Regions from separate parts of the Psychrobacillus sp. Z3-81 genome, predicted to be linked through region 2. Evidence: riboswitches for the same ligand, from Rfam matches in the RefSeq annotation. Region 2 holds a riboswitch; the other holds the start of a gene.
What was found. Region 2 has a riboswitch for S-adenosylmethionine ahead of AC1ECF_RS16830 (O-acetylhomoserine aminocarboxypropyltransferase/cysteine synthase family protein). Riboswitches for the same ligand answer to the same signal wherever they lie in the genome.

Region 1 (3,147 bases), on a different contig from region 2:
CTATAGAAAACCAATCAGGCATACTTTTCCCTCCGCATTCCTATGTAATTAATCTTTCCCTTTTAGTGTATACATAAAACGACTTTCTTATAGTATAATTTCTTCATTATCATGAAGGTGGTGAGAAATTTGTGACTTTTTCAAAAGGCTTAAGGGCCGGGGTAAATATCGCTATTGGCTATTTTCCGATTGCCCTTACATTTGGACTTCTTGCAAAAACGGCTGGCTTAACTATCTGGCAAGCCACTGCAATGAGTATACTCGTTTATGCCGGAGCTGCCCAATATATGTCTTTGACGCTTTTGACGAAAGGTGTTGACCCTATTTTAATCGTTTTAAATACATTTGTCGTCAATATACGTCATTTCCTTATGACGGCATCACTGAGTGAAAAGATGCATCGGGAAAAAAGATGGATAAAAGGAATATATGCTTTTGGAATCACGGATGAAGCTTTTTCCGTTCTGGCAACCCGTAAAGAAGAAAAGCTCACAACCTCCTTCGCCTTTGGAGTGATCCTCATCGCATACAGCAGCTGGGTGGTTTTTACTGCAGTTGGACATGTCATTGGAGCCAATCTGCCGTTATTTTTTCAAGCTGCGATGTCCGTTGCACTCTATGCCATGTTTATCGGACTTCTAGTGCCCTCCATGAAAGGCAATAGAAAGGTGGTCATGCTAGCTTTAACTGCCGCAAGTATCAACGGCTTTTTTTATTGGACACAACTCTTATCTACAGGCTGGTCCATTTTAATCGCTACGCTGGCAGCTTCTATCCTAATTGAACTGATTTATTCCAAAAAAGCAAGACCCATCGTGAAAGGAGAGTCTTAATATGGGTGATTGGTATTGGTGGACCATCCTTGGCATGGCCATTGTTACATATATCCCACGTGCGTTCCCTTTGACATTTTTAGAAGGCAGGGAACTACCTCCTATCGTGTCTGGCGTGTTAGCAAATATCCCCTATGCCGTGTTAGGGGCATTAATCTTTCCAGCCATTCTTTATATCCAAGAAGGAAATTACTTATTTGGATTAATAGGCGCAATAGTAGCTTTTTCTTTGGCTTTTATTTTTTCTAATGCCATGACTGTTGTACTAGGAACTATTGGTGTTTTAGCAATTTATAGCCTTATTTTTTTATAGTACATCAAAACGATATTAATATTCAAAATAAAATTAATAGTAAAAATAACTTGACTAGTTTGACTAAAGCGTTTAAAGTTATAATCAATTCTTACAACAATTACATAGCGCATCACTTTCTTATCCAGAGAAACCGAGGGACAGGCCCAATGACGTTTCGGCAACAGGTTCAAATTTGAACACTGTGCCAATTCCTGCAAGCTTAGCTTGAGAGATGAGAGAGATGGTTTTTCAAATCTTTTGAAGAGCTCTCTTTTTCTTGTCTATCTGATAAGAAAAGAGAGCTCTTTTTGTTTAACTTCCTACTCCGTGCCAGACCCCATCGAGGTCTTGCCCAATTATAATAAGGCATTTAGCACATTTCTAATCAAGTCTCTTTCCTGGAAAGTAAGATGGCTACGTTGTTTGAAGAAGTATGATTCTAGGAGGGATCCCATGATTGAATTCAAAAATGTTTCAAAGACCTTTCTTCTTGGAAAACGAAAGGTGCACGCTGTAAAGAATGTCTCTCTTTCCATTGAGAAAGAAGATATTTTCGGTATTATCGGATTCAGCGGTGCAGGAAAAAGCACGCTGCTTCGCTTAGTGAATATGCTAGAGCGTCCTACAGAGGGTTCCGTTTTTATTCAAAACACAGACGTGAACAGCCTTTCCTCTAAGGATTTAAGAACGAGAAGAAGAAACATCGGGATGATTTTTCAAAACTTCAACCTCTTCCATTCTCGTACTGTAGCTGGAAATGTAGCATATCCACTAAAGCTTGCCGGTCTAAAAAAACAAGAAATAGACAAACGAGTAGAGGAACTGCTGAGCTTTGTCGGGCTAACAAGCAAGGCAAAGGATTTTCCAAGCCAGCTATCAGGTGGTCAAAAGCAGCGTGTAGGAATCGCTCGTGCACTTGCAACTTCTCCCGATATTCTGATTTGTGACGAGGCAACCTCTGCACTAGACCCAGAAACTACGGCTGATATTCTAAGGCTACTAAAAAAAGTGAACAAGGAATTTGGGATTACTATTTTGCTGATCACTCATGAAATGCATGTTATTCAATCTATCTGTAATAGGGTGGCTGTCATGGAAGACGGCGAGGTGATTGAAACAGGGGACGTTTTCGATGTATTCACAAACCCTCAGCACTCGACCACCAAACGGTTTATCCAATCCGTCCAGCAGGATCTCCCCTCCCCTACTGTGTTACAGGAGTGGCGAGAGAACGGTGGGAAAAAATTATATCAGGTCATCTTTAAAGGGGATGTTACAAACCAGTCCATCCTTTCCCAGGTTACGCAAAAACACCGCGTACACTTTAACATCGTCTACGGCTCTATTCGAGAGCTGCAGGAAAAGCTATTCGGAAATCTACTCATTTCCTTTGAAGGAGACCCGCAGGGAATAAAGGATGCCATTCATGAATTAACAACCATTGTAGAACTTCAGGAGGTGACACCAAATGAAGGTTGATTGGACGACATTTTGGCCAACGATTTTAGAATCGACTGGCGAAACGATCATCATGGTCATTGTGACACTGATTTTTTCCTCTATTCTAGGAATCAGTATTGGTCTACTACTTTTTGTAACTCGTGAGAAAAATATTTTAGAAAATAAGTTTTTGTTTCAATTACTAAATTTATTGATAAATATCATTCGACCGATCCCGTTCATTATTTTCTTAGTTGCCATTTCGCAGCTTACTAGATTAGTAGTCGGTTCAACGATCGGAATAGCAGGTGCCATCTTCCCGATGACCATTGTAGCCAGCTTTTCCATAGCTAGGGTCGTGGAGAACAATTTAGTAAGTATCGATACCGGTGTAATTGAAGCAGCTCAGGCAATGGGAGCAAGCCCACTACGTATTATCTTTACTGTGCTAATTCCAGAGGCACTAGGTCCACTGATTCTAGGTCTTACATTCACTACCGTCAGCTTAATCGACTTCTCCGCAGTAGCAGGAACAGTTGGCGCAGGTGGACTTGGACACGTGGCAATGACCTATGGCTA
Region 2 (3,147 bases):
GAACGAGAGTAAATCAGCTGAATGAGAGTAAATAGCTTCCGAGCGAGAGTAACGGGAAGCCATCCGAGAATAAAGTGTCACCGAATGAGATTAACCACCGCCTAACTGAGAGTAACGGCTGACCCAGTAAGAGGTGGGAAATTGAGTGAGAGTAAATAGCCTCCGAGCGAGAGTAACGGCTGACCCAGTAAGAGGTGGAAATCGAGTGAGAGTAACTTCGCCTTATCCGAGAGTAAAGTAACCTCGAACGAGAGTAAATCAGCTGAATGAGAGTCAATAGCCTCCCAGCGAGAATAACGGGAAGCCATCCGAGAATAAAGTATCACCGAATGAGAGTAACCGACGCCTAACTGAGAGTAACGGCCAACCCACCAGTAGGAAGCGGAAAATCAATAATCCTAGCTGCCCCACCCCTTACTCCAATTAAAAAACTCTGCCGTCCACATAGGCAGAGTTTCATTGTCCAGTGATAAATGTCCTTAGTAATGCTACACGTTCCCTTAGTCTCAGCTTTGCCTCGGTTACTGGTGGTGTCTCGGCAGGAACTACGTCTGCATCCCAACCAAGCCCCTCGGCAATTATCTTGGACCGTTGCAAGTGGAAATCACTAGTGATGATAGTGACAGCTTCCACGTCATCAGGCAGAATCTCCTGAGAGAATAGTAGATTTTCATAAGTAGAGGTAGATTTATTTTCCAGAATGATTCTTTCCTCTTCAATCCCGTGTTCGACCAAGTATTCTTTCATTACAACTGCTTCTTCTATATCCTCATCAGGTCCCTGACCACCAGAGACTACTAGTTTGATGTGTGGATATGATTGGGCATATTCCAAAGCGGCTTCTAGTCGATAACGAAGTGCCAAGGATGGGATATTTCCTTCTTTGACTTTTGCTCCTAATACGATTGCATATTCATTTGTGCCATCTGCTGCTGGCTTAAGTCCATCCTCTAGCCATTTGCCAGTTAGTAACCATAATCCTCCTCCAACAAAAAAGGTGATAAAAACGGGTACTAGCACAATCCACCTCATTTTTCTTTTCATGTATGCTCCTTAGGTTGAAGGCTTTTTCTTCTTAATAACGGATGAAAGTGTTCGCTCTTCCTTTTTCATTAGTCGCTGAACATTCTCGCGATGAAGTAGAAGGGCCATCAAGAACAGAAAGCTGGCAACTATGACAGGACCTAATCCGTCTGCTACCCAGAAAGATGCTGCTACGAAAACGATGTAAAATGCAAAAACTCCGATTAATAAATAGTCCGTTATAATAGTGATTGCTATAAGTAGCAGTAATGCGGCAAGCCCTACCGGCCAATGCAATGCAAGTAATACTCCGATAATGGAAGCAGTACCTTTTCCTCCTTGAAAGCGTGTGTAAATAGGAAAGTTATGTCCTAGGATTACAGCAGCCCCAGCTAAATAGAGTAAAAAATCTAACTGTGCAGGAGAAAAAATCTCTGTATATTGAGCAAACAATCGAACGCCAATGATCATAACGGCGCCTTTTAATATATCGATTACCCCAACAAGAATGCCATATTTCCAGCCAAGTACAATGGTTGCGTTAGATGCACCAGAATTATTTAGGCCTTCCTTTTTAATATTCACACCACTAAAAAATTGTGCTAGTTTCGAACCATGAATTGACCCAAGAAGATATCCGATGAAAAGAGTTGCAACTCCATATACCCAAATACTCATTTTACGTTCCCCCTTTCCAAGGTATTCCTTTTATTAAACGAGTGTAAGAACAAAAAAGTTTCAGAATTTTAACTATTTTCCTTGACGAATAAAAGAAGAGGAGCTAAACTGTGTAACAAGATGGAAATACAAACCAAATACTCTTATCAAGAGAGACCGAGGGAATAGGCCCTACGAAGTCCAGCAACCCCAGTTTTTACTGGAAGGTGCTACATCCTACAAATCCATTTAGTTGGATTTGGAAGATAAGAGGAGGAACAAGTCAAACAGTCCCCTCTTCTCATTACTAGAAGAGGGGTTTTCTTGTTCAATATCCTCTCGAGGCCTCCAGCATTCCATCTAAACTACTAAATTGGAGGAATTCAAATGACTAATCTTCACAAAGAAACATTACTTCTGCACGGTGGACAACAACCGGACCCTGTCACTGGCTCACGAGCGGTACCCATTCACAAAACGACTTCCTATGTATTTAAAGACACGGAGCATGCACAAAACTTATTTGCTTTAAAGGAAACTGGTAACATTTACTCCCGTATTACGAACCCAACAGTTGATGTGTTTGAACAACGTATTGCAGCATTAGAAGGAGGAACAGCGGCTGTCGCACTTTCCTCTGGGATGGCGGCTATTGCTTTTTCTATCTTAAATATTGCAGGAGCAGGCGATGAAATAATTGCAGCTGAGAATTTGTATGGAGGAACATTTAATTTATTTGCCCATACACTCCCAAGGTACGGCATTACCGTAAAATTTGTTGATTCAACCAATCCAGAAAGCTTCCGAGAAGCAACTACGGACAAAACAAAGGGATTCTTTGCTGAAATAATCGGTAATCCAAGTCTCAATGTGTTGGACGTAGAGAAAGTGGCAAGCATTGCAAATGAGGTGGGAGTTCCATTACTGGTGGATAATACATTCGCGACACCTTATGGCTGCAATCCAATTGAGCATGGAGCTCACGTGGTGATTCACTCTGCAACAAAGTGGATTGGAGGTCATGGAACAACAATCGGTGGAGTCGTAGTAGACGGTGGTAATTTTAACTGGAACTCTGATAAGTTCCCAGGCTTCACGGAGCCAGATGTAACCTATCATGGATTACGTTACGGCATTGATGTACCAGATGTAGCGTTTGCTATTAAGCTGAGAGTACAGCTGTTAAGAGATTTTGGTCCCTCTCTTAGCCCGGAGGCTGCCTTTTCCTTCTTACAAGGATTGGAGACACTTCATTTAAGGGTGCCGAAGCATAATGAAAATGCACAGGAGATAGCTGAATACTTACAACAGCATGAAGGAGTGACATGGGTCAACTATTTAGGGCTTGAAAGTCACCCGACTCATGAGCTTGCAAAAAAATACTTAACATCAGGATATGGCTCCATTCTAACCTTTGGAGTAAAGGGTGGAAAAGAAGCGGGTCGAAAAATCATCGACAATATTGAA

Region 1: it holds a riboswitch for S-adenosylmethionine, as region 2 does, so the genes downstream of both, AC1ECF_RS07600 (methionine ABC transporter ATP-binding protein) here and AC1ECF_RS16830 (O-acetylhomoserine aminocarboxypropyltransferase/cysteine synthase family protein) in region 2, are expected to answer to the same signal.

What each region holds. Positions count from the first base shown of each region.
Region 1 is NZ_JBWQPU010000005.1:111,337-114,483, forward strand. It holds gene AC1ECF_RS07585 (TVP38/TMEM64 family protein) at 1-22, opposite strand, end outside; gene AC1ECF_RS07590 (AzlC family ABC transporter permease) at 132-833, shown strand; gene AC1ECF_RS07595 (AzlD domain-containing protein) at 835-1,146, shown strand; SAM riboswitch class I at 1,264-1,367, shown strand; gene AC1ECF_RS07600 (methionine ABC transporter ATP-binding protein) at 1,582-2,607, shown strand; gene AC1ECF_RS07605 (methionine ABC transporter permease) at 2,597-3,147, shown strand, end outside.
Region 2 is NZ_JBWQPU010000022.1:22,346-25,492, forward strand. It holds gene AC1ECF_RS16820 (YdcF family protein) at 457-1,044, opposite strand; gene AC1ECF_RS16825 (glycerol-3-phosphate acyltransferase) at 1,054-1,701, opposite strand; SAM riboswitch class I at 1,842-1,953, shown strand; gene AC1ECF_RS16830 (O-acetylhomoserine aminocarboxypropyltransferase/cysteine synthase family protein) at 2,068-3,147, shown strand, end outside.